Regions from separate parts of the Exiguobacterium sp. s192 genome, predicted to be linked through region 3. Evidence: riboswitches for the same ligand, from Rfam matches in the RefSeq annotation. Region 3 holds a riboswitch; each other region holds the start of a gene.
The links. Region 3 has a riboswitch for S-adenosylmethionine ahead of KNP87_RS08695 (Na+/H+ antiporter NhaC family protein). Riboswitches for the same ligand answer to the same signal wherever they lie in the genome.
Positions count from the first base shown of each region.

Region 1: linked by a shared signal. The riboswitch ahead of KNP87_RS09425 (LLM class flavin-dependent oxidoreductase) and the one ahead of KNP87_RS08695 (Na+/H+ antiporter NhaC family protein) in region 3 are both predicted to bind S-adenosylmethionine.
Region 2: linked by a shared signal. The riboswitch ahead of mtnK (S-methyl-5-thioribose kinase) and the one ahead of KNP87_RS08695 (Na+/H+ antiporter NhaC family protein) in region 3 are both predicted to bind S-adenosylmethionine.

Region 1 is NZ_JACSMS010000004.1:163,527-166,804, forward strand. It holds gene KNP87_RS09420 (ATP-grasp domain-containing protein) at 1-231, opposite strand, end outside; gene KNP87_RS09425 (LLM class flavin-dependent oxidoreductase) at 228-1,286, opposite strand; SAM riboswitch class I at 1,359-1,466, opposite strand; gene KNP87_RS09430 (DUF975 family protein) at 1,585-2,223, opposite strand; gene KNP87_RS09435 (DUF2325 domain-containing protein) at 2,291-3,278, opposite strand, start outside.
Region 2 is NZ_JACSMS010000019.1:15,408-18,685, reverse strand. It holds gene KNP87_RS16685 (2,3-diketo-5-methylthiopentyl-1-phosphate enolase) at 1-959, opposite strand, end outside; SAM riboswitch class I at 1,040-1,141, opposite strand; SAM riboswitch class I at 1,349-1,451, shown strand; gene mtnK (S-methyl-5-thioribose kinase) at 1,530-2,699, shown strand; gene mtnA (S-methyl-5-thioribose-1-phosphate isomerase) at 2,696-3,278, shown strand, end outside.
Region 3 is NZ_JACSMS010000004.1:14,182-17,459, forward strand. It holds gene KNP87_RS08685 (alpha/beta fold hydrolase) at 1-472, opposite strand, end outside; gene KNP87_RS08690 (metal ABC transporter solute-binding protein, Zn/Mn family) at 648-1,649, shown strand; SAM riboswitch class I at 1,718-1,821, shown strand; gene KNP87_RS08695 (Na+/H+ antiporter NhaC family protein) at 1,900-3,207, shown strand; gene KNP87_RS08700 (hypothetical protein) at 3,254-3,278, opposite strand, start outside.

The sequences.
Region 1 (3,278 bases), 150 kb from region 3:
CTCGAGCCATGCGAGCACCCCTTCCGTCAGTTCCGGCGCGTAGCGGTGCCCGCGCGTATGCGAAGACGCACTCATCCGGCTGTAGAAGACGCCTTCTGGCGGGATTTCATCAAGCGGGACCTGTCCTTCATCGAGATGCCACTGTTCATACGGCAACTCCAGTTCTTCGAGTCGTTTAATTAAATGGTCCGTCCATTCCTGGTTTTCGTGTAAGATATGAATTTTTGTCATTTGGTTTGACCTACCTTTCGTTTTTCTTCGACAAGCGGCATGACGTCGCGCGCGAAGCGTTCCATCTCTTCAAGTTGTGGTGAGAATTGAAGTAATAATAAGGAGACACCCACCTGCTCAAACGCAAGAATCCGTTCGGCAATCTGTTCCCGTGTTCCAATCAAATCAGGACGGAGTCCACGGTTGGAGACCGAATAATCGTTCCGTTTCACCTGTTGTTCGAGTTGCGATTTGCTGACGAAATCGTCGTACCCGACGTACCCGGCACCGTCTTCCTTGACGTCCGTGATCCGCTGCCACTCTTGAACAGCCTCTTCTTCCGTATCGCGGCAGATGATATAAGCAGCCAGTCCAAAACTTTCAAGCGGCGGTTGCCCGGTCGCTTGTCGACGCGCCTTCATATCCTCAATCTTGACGGATACTTCTTCCACCGTTCCGCCGTGCATGACATAGGCATCACAATGATTGACGATGGTTTGTTTGCCGGCTTCACTTTCCCCGCCTGCGTACAACTTGATGCCCGGTCGTTGAACCGGCTTCGGATACAGTTGTGTCTTCTCGAGCGTATAGTAGTTCCCGTCGAAGCTGTACGGTGAAGCGTCTGCCCATAATCCTTTCATGATTGTGACAAACTCTTCCGTCCGCGCATACCGTTCGTCATGCGCCGTGAAGATCCCGTTGTATTGCCGCGCTTCTTCTTCCCACCAGGCAGAGACGACGTTCAGTGTAAAGCGTCCGTTGCTGAGTTGGTCGATATTTGCTGCCATCTTCGCGGTCGTCGCCGGATTATGGAACCCCGGGCGGACAGCTGTCATGATTTCCAGCCGTTCCGTCGTCGCAGCAATCGCCGCTGCTGTCGTCCAGGCTTCAAGACTTGGTGCTTCCAGCCCTTTGATGTCATTTAAATTCAATTCCGCAATCAGCGTCGTCGAAAACCCGATTTGTTCTGCTGTTTGCGCCACCTGTTTGGCATAATCGAACGTCGCCGGCATCTGTTCGTCCTCGACGTTTCGTAACCACCCTCCAAAAATCGGTAACCAAAATCCATACTCCATCCGTTATGTCCCCCTTATTAAAAAAATCGCTCTTCTCGAAAATCGAAAAGAGCGACGGATTAATCGTGTCTGCTCTTATCTGTAAAGGGGTTAATCCCTTTAGGAAGTAGCACCTTCCGCTTATGATGCGGGGTTGCTGAAGTGTCTTCGGGCCATTCCCTCGACTTCTCTTGATAAGAATTATTGGAATTATCGTACACTTTTTAGCAGAGTAAAGCAACCATTAAACCTTGTTTTCCAATCGGAATTAAAAACAGTATCAAAAAAGGACGAGAGCTGGGCTCTCATCCTCCTTGTCTTAATATGGGGCAACAAATGTCGACTCTTCGACAGGTGCTTCTTCACCGCGGATGCGGTCATAAAACTTGGCGAGGGTGACGCTGAAGTAAGGTCCGACCCAGAGGAAGGCAATTCCAATCGTAATCAAACCGAGCAGGAACCAACCAATGAAGGAGAGGACAAGCATAAAGGCTTCCATCTTGTGACCATCCATCATTTGGCGTGAACGCGTAATGGCATCCAAAATACCGATTGACGGCTCGTCACGTAAAATGTAATAAGTCAGCATATACGAAAATGACTTAATGATTCCCGGAACGATCAACAGCAAGAACCATAATCCAAGAAGAATACCTTGAACAAGCGACAGACCAACTGCTTTCAAGAACAGCTTATACGGTTCGAATAAATCGACGATTTTTGCTTCTTCTTTACGGGCGACAGACAGCGCAAGCCATGCCCAACCGATCGCAAGCGGCAGGAACAGGATGTTCAACACAAATCCAATCAAATCGATGAACTGAAAGTCTTCGTTCGGAGCAGAAGAAAACGTAGTGGGAATCCCTTGAATGATGAGAAACAGTAAAAACATGAGTGCCATGAAGACCCAGCGACCGTTAAGTGACTCACGTGCCGATAGTTTTAATTCTTTAATCATAAAGATCCTCCTTAAAATAAGTTCTACTCCTATTTACGGCTTAAGCAGTAAGGAGTTTCAGTTATTTTCAGGATTTTCCTGTTTTTAGCTTGTGCAGGCGTGCTTTTTCGAGCTGACGTTGGCAAGCCGTATAGAGCGAACGCCGACCATCGAGACGTTCCATCGCAAATGGGATAGCATGTTTTTTGGCTTGTGCGATGACATGGGCTGACGCCGCATGCGAAACACGACTTGTGATAACGACGATGGCATCCGTCTTTTGCGCGAGACAGGCAATTTTCTTCGCCGACTGGGCATCCCCTGCTAAATGAATCAGCTCGATTCCGGTCTCAGCAAAAAATGTCCGGTAGACCGGTGCCTGCTGTTCGTTTCCGACGATGACGAGCCGCATTCCTTTAAATGCTACAAACTCAAGCGGCTCCTTGTCGACGTAATCGATGGGTTGTCCCGGCAGCGACGTCGTGACGAGCGGTGTCATCGGTTGTTGTTTCTTTTCGCGAATCCGGCGTGGTTGCCGGATCTTTTTCACGGTCGGTTTTCGCTTCATCTGCTTGGCATATCGCCCGGTCGATTTTTTTGATACGGATGTCACGGCCATTTCTGCCGTCGCGTCTGTCGGTTTCGATTCTGTTGACGGATCGAACGGTTGAATAATCGGTTCTTCATATTGGAAGGGATACTTCCAGGCAATCGTCAGTGTTTCCGGATGACCTTTCCACATCACCAAGTCGACAAGTTGTCCCTCCTTCAATTGAAAGAATCGCATATCTTCGACCGGAGTTGCGTAGTAAAACGGTTTTCCCGTCTCATCCTTCAACGGACCGTTGACCGTCGACTCGATGATGCCGTGATTTTTGACGATACATTTTTCAAAGACGATTCGTTGCTCCAGCGCCTTCATTTGATCGGTTGCGACGACTGCGAGCACTTCCAGTGACGTCCGCCGGTGGTCTTGATGGATAATCTGAACACGGACTTCCATGCCGTGCTCAAGATTCCATTGGCGGATTTCCTTTTCCGAGATATGGCTGTTCGGCCATTCCTGCAACGATCCG
Region 2 (3,278 bases), on a different contig from region 3:
GGGACCGGGAGAATCGTTTTGGTCTCACCGATTCGGGTCGCTTCGACGGCAATCCCGCGGGCCAAGTCTTTGGCGAGGGCGACATTTCCATACGGCGACGGGAACAGTGTCAAGTCGGCACCGGCAATCCGCGGCAACGTTCCGAGCAGGACCGGGGCGGCAATTCCGTACTCGGGACTGGCAATCAAGGCACCGCTCAACGCCGGATGATTAAAGATCGGGACCGGGATTTCCGGATCGGCTGCCAGTTCCCGCAAGACATCAAGCCCGTATGTAAACGTGTTGAGCAGGAGGGCTGTCGCTCCGGCTTCGACCAGTCGTTTCGCCTGTTCTTTCAAGCGGAAGACCGGACCACTCAACGTAATCGCATAAAGGGCCCGTTTACCTGTCCGTTCATAGTGCGCATCGAGGACTTCCCGTCCGATCCGCGCCCGGTCGAGTGCCGGTGTCAACGGATTGTCGTATAAGATTTCGTCATCCTTGACGAGATCAATCCCGCCGGCAAGCTGGGCTTCGAGTTGTTCCCGTAAAAAAACGAGGTCCCGTCCGATGACGCCTTTGAAGATGCTCATCAACAGGGGGCGGTCATGGACTTGGATCAATTGGCGGACGCCCTCGATGCCGAATTTAGCACCGGGGAAATCCGGTGTGAACGAAGCGGGAAGCTGGAGATCCGTCAGTTTGATTTGACCGTCGAGCGACAGCTTGCCGAAGACAGTCGTCAAAATCGCCGAAAAGTCCCGTGAGACGTTGTGTTCCGGATAACGGATTGTGACATACCCTTTTCCGTCGTGTTCTTCCGTATGGACGACTTGTCCTTTGAAGGATTCAAGCTGTTGTTGTTCCAAATGATTCAAATCGGTCCATGAGCCGACCGTCAGACCGAGGGCGATTTGCTCTGCCCGTTTTGGTAACTGATCGGTCACGCCGAGTTGGTAAGTTGCGGTAATGTACGCCATGATCGTCGTCTCTCCCTTGTTAAAAAATACAAAAATGGTCCCTCGTCAATGACAAGAGACCATGAAAAATTGCGCGTGGACTCTTATCTGTCAGCGTGTTAGCTGCAAGAATTAGCACCGTGCCAAGTGGTCGGTTGCTGCGACATCGTAGGGCTCGTCCCTCCGTCTGCTCTTGATAAGAATTGGATGAAATTGTGAAATCTAATTGCAATTTTCACATGAGATGACGGACTTGTCAAACTAAATTTTGAAAATTTATTTTTTTGAAAATACTTCTTCTATAGATGTCTCCGTTTTGAGCGGATTTCACTAAAATTTGGAATTGACAGAGGGTGGTCGGCGCACGTAGTATTCAAATCAACATCAAACCACACGACAACTACATATGACTCTTATCGTGAGTTGGCAGAGGGAATTGGCCCGAAGACGCCGCAGCAACCGACCATCCGGCACGGTGCTACATCCAACAGACATTCGTCTGAGAGATAAGAGGACGGAGTATTCTACTGCGCCTCTTTTCTTTGACGAAAAGGGGCGTTTTTTCGTGTGATCATCAAGGGGGAAATCAGAATGGGATATCAAGCATTTACAGTACAGGACGCCATCGAACGGGTCCGGACACTCGGTCTGATCGGCAACGAACCGGTGACGGCAGAAGAAATCGGTGACGGCAATTTAAATCTGGTCTTTCGGATTCATGCGGGGGACCAGCACCTGATTTTAAAACAAGCGTTACCGTATGCGAAGGTCGTCGGTGAAAGCTGGCCGCTGTCGCTCGAACGGGCATGGATCGAACAGTCCGCGTTAAAAGAATTCGCGAAAGTCGCGATTCCGTTTGTTCCGCGTGTGTATCATGCGAGCAAAGAAGAAGCCTTCACGGTGATGGAAGACTTGTCTCATCTGACAATCGTCCGGGCTGGATTGCTTGCGGGAGAGAAGTATCCGTTGCTCGCGGAACACATCGGTTCGTATTTGGCCCGGACACTGTTTTATACGTCGGATTTTGCCCTCGGACCGGTCGAGAAAAAACAGATCGCCCGTCAGTACTACAATCCGGATCTGTGCGACATCACGGAGAAACTGATTTTCACGGACCCGTTTTATGACGCGGAAACAAATGCGATTGAAGCAGGACTGGAAGCGGAAGTCGACCGGATCTGGAACGACGCGGAGCTGAAACGGGAAGTCGCGAAGCTCGAAACACTGTTCATCACGAAAGGTGATGCCTTGCTGCACGGCGACTTACATACAGGCAGCATCTTCGCCTCGGCGGAAGAAACCAAGGTCATCGATCCGGAGTTCGCGTTTTACGGTCCGTTTGGGTTTGATGTCGGTCAGTTCATCGCCCATCTGTTTTTTGCCGCTTATCCGGACTATGACCGGTTGCGCGAGGAACGGATCAAGGACATCGATACGTTTTGGCTGACGTTTGCGTCCACGTTCAAGGCGTTGTGGGAGCGGGAAGCGGTGGAGCCGTTCCGTTCAGCGGACGGTCTCGTCGAGGATGTCCTCAGTACGATTTTACAAGATGCGCTTGGATTTGCCGGATGCGAGTTGATTCGCCGGACGATCGGACTGGCACCGGTCGCGGACTTGGAACAGATTACCGATCCGACCGTTCGTCTCGAACGAAAACGTCATGCGTTACGCCTCGGTGCTGCGTTGATCAAACGCCGGACGGAATGCAAGACGTTTACGGATCTGCGGAACTTTGATGTAACGGAGGAACTCAGCCGATGAGTCAATTCGTTCAGAGCATCATCTATGAAAACGGGACAGTGACGATCTTGGACCAAACCCGTCTCCCGGAAGAAGAACGGTATGAAGTCATTCACGATTTGGCGCAGGCGATTGAAGCGATTAAACAACTGCGTGTCCGGGGGGCGCCGGCGATCAGTTTATTCGGTGGTTTCGTCCTCGTGCAGGAAGCGTTTCGGACAACAGGATCGCTTGACGAAGTGAAACAGGAACTGTTGACGGTGTCGGCCCAATTACTGGCCACACGGCCGACCGCCGTCAATTTGCGGAACGTGCTCGACGAACTGAATCAGCTCATCGTTTCGGCAACGACGCTTGCAGAACTGCCGAAACGTCTGGAACGAAAAGCGGTCGCGCTTTATGAAGCGGATGCCAAGACGTCACGGCAAATCGGCGTGCATGCTTTGGAGCTGTTTCAAGCGGATGACCGGGTGTTGACGATTTGTAATGCCGGATCGATTGCGACAGCGGCTTACGGGACGGCACTGGCCCCGTTTTATCTCGCCAAGGAGCAAGGCATCCCGTTATCCGTCTATGCGTCGGAAACACGGCCTTTGTTGC
Region 3 (3,278 bases):
AATCCCCCCAAAGGACCATTCGTCCCCGTGCAATCCGCAGATTATCTGCTTCCTGATTTAAAAAACAAAGGGCGTCGCGTACGTCTTCCAAATTATCCGGGAAGTAACTGCCGTCTTCAAACAACCGGTAATCGATACTGCAAACAGCGATGCCAAGCTCTAAAAAACGTTCCACGATCGGTGTAAAACAAAAGAGATCATCACGGCTTCCTCTGACAAACGCTCCACCATGTGCATAAATGGCCACCGGAAACGGTCCTTCACCGACCGGATAGTACAGATCCAGTTTAAGCTCCTTCTCGCCGACCGTTTTATACAAAACGGTCCTTGGAGCCAGTTGGGTTTCCGCAAGCGGAAGCGCCGGTTCCGTCCACCGTAAAAGAGCACCGTAATTGTTCCAGATGCTCGCACCGGCAGCAGCCGTCGTCAAAAGCGCAGCCCCTCCCATCAACCATGCTGTTTCCCGTCTCACCTCATCACCTCCGGGCATACTCACGATTTTTAATCTTATTAGTCTTTTACCCCATTTTTTTAGAAGTCGAACTTCTTCCCGCTCTTGTACTTGACGCTTTGTTTTGGATTCGTTATAGTGAAAAGGTTCAAATCGGAATAATTACGTTTTAATACTTCTTGGAGGTTTTACACATATGAAAAAGTTAATTCCCGCTTTAACGGTCGCGTTCGCGAGCGCCACTTTCCTCGCTGCCTGCGGATCATCTGATTCAGGTTCGAATCAAGATGCCGCCGACCAAAAACTCAACGTCTATACATCAACGTTCGCCACAGCGGCGATCGCCAAAGAAATCGGCGGCGCTGATGTCGATGTGAAGATGATCGTTCCTCCCGGTGCCGATCCCCATTCGTATGAGCCGACCTCTAAACAACTGACAGAAATCGCACAAGGTGATCTGTTCCTCTTGACCGGAACGACGCTTGAGCCGTATTCAGAAAAAATCAAAGCCAGTCTCAAAGGAAACGATGTCCGGTTCATCGAGACAAGTAAAGGCATCGATTTGCTTGAAGCGAGTGCCACGGTACACGTTCATGGAGAGGCAGACGCACACGACGAAGAACATGCTCATGAAGACGAGCACGAAGAAGATGAGCACGCAGAAGAAGGACACGATCATGGCAAGTACGATCCGCACGTCTGGCTTGATCCGAACAATGCGAAAATGATGGCCCAATCGATTTCGACGGCGCTGGCAAAAGAAGTACCGGACAAAAAAGCGACGTTCGAAAAAAATCTGGCTGAATTTGATACGCAGGCAGATGAGCTCGATCAAAACTTACAGCAAGCTGTTGCTGACGGCTCCAAAAAAGAACTGCTCGTGACACATGCCGCTTATGGGTATTTAGCAGAACGCTACGGATTTTCTCAACTGCCGATCGCCGGCATCTCACCGTCTGACGAGCCTTCGCAAAAAGAACTGGCTGCCCTCGTCAAAGAAGCCAAGCTGCACGATTTGAAATATATTGCGTTTGAAGAGACGGTTTCCCCAAAAGTCGCCCGGGTCATCCAACAAGAAATCGGAGCTGAAGCGATCACGATTCATAACTTGGAATCCGTCACAAAAGAACAACAAGACGCTTCTTATTTTGACTTGATGAATGAAAATGTCACGACACTCAAAAAAGCACTGCAGTGAAGTAGTGTTGACATGCATTAAAAGATACGTTACGGTAGAAAACGTATTTCAGACAATTAAATGACTTCTTTTTATCGCGAGAGACGGAGGGACTGGCCCAATGATGTTTCGGCAGCGGACGATTGAATCGTACTGTGCCAAATCCAGCAAGCTACGGCTTGAGAGATAAGAAGAGCGTCTTTTTCAGTAAAGACCTCCTTCTTTCTTGCGAAGGAGTCTTTTTTTGTATATGCAGAAATGGAGTGATTTTATGAACGAGACGATTACACCAAACAAATGGGCCCTTCTACCATTACTTGTCTTTTTGGTCCTCTTTATCGGTGCCGGCATCTTTTATGACGACTTTTATAAGTTCCCGATTCTGATTGCCGCATTGATTGCCTTGATTTTTGCTGCCGTGACGACCAAAGGCAGTATCAATCAAACCGTGGAACGGATTGCGACGGGTGCCGGAAATCCGGACATCATGATCATGGTCTTTATTTTCTTACTCGCCGGTGCGTTTTCCGGAACAGCGGATGCGATCGGCGCCATCGAAGCGACCGTCAACGCTTCGCTGACATTTTTACCGCCGTCTCTCTTAATGAGCGGATTGTTCATCATCGCTGCCTTCATCTCGATGGCAATGGGGACTTCGACCGGTACGATTGCGGCGCTCGCCCCGATCGCACTTGGTATTCATGAAGCGACCGGTGTCAATGTCGCCATCGCGGCTGCCGCCGTCGTTGGGGGCGCGATGTTCGGGGACAACTTGTCGTTTATCTCCGATACGACGATTGCAGCGGTCCGCACGCAAAAAACCAATATGCGTGATAAATTCCGAACGAACTTCCTGATTGTGCTTCCGGCAGCAATTTTGACCGTCATCATTTTGGCATTCGTTTCAGGTACCGGAGATGTCGTCGACGCAAAGGCCTTCGAGTTTTATAAACTGATTCCGTATCTGTCCGTCATCGTCTTGGCCCTGTTCGGTGTCAACGTCATCCTCGTCTTGATCGGCGGAACCGCCTTGACAGGAATCATCGGTATGCTCGACGGCAGCTTCGGTTTAAGTGGATTCGTGCTGTCGATGTCCGAAGGATTAATGGGCATGGCTGAAATTTCGATTTTGACATTACTGATGGGTGGTCTTGTCAGTCTGATCACCTTTAACGGCGGTATCGCCTACCTGAAAGAAACATTGACTCGAAAAATCACGCAACGCCGCGGCGCAGAGTTCAGCATGGCTGCGCTTGTCGGAGCGACAAACCTCGCGACGGCAAACAATACGATTTCGATTCTCGTGGCTGGACCACTCGCAGCGGAGATTGCGGATACGTATGACATCGACCGGAAGAAGTCAGCCAGCATTCTCGACATCTTCTCGTGTGGGGTTCAAGGAATCATCCCATACGGCGCCCAGTTGCTGATTGCGGCGGAGTTGACGAAAACGGCTTCTCCGGAACTGATTCCGTATCTGTTTTATCCATTTTTATTATTCGTGTGCGGATCCCTTGCGATTCTTTTCGGATTCCCGCGCCGGAAAAACACTGCTGTCCGCAAAGAAAATATTTCGTAAAACAAACAAGTCCGGCCGCCTGCAGCGCGACCGGACTTGTTTTTGATTATTTTTTCTTCTGTTCTTGACGG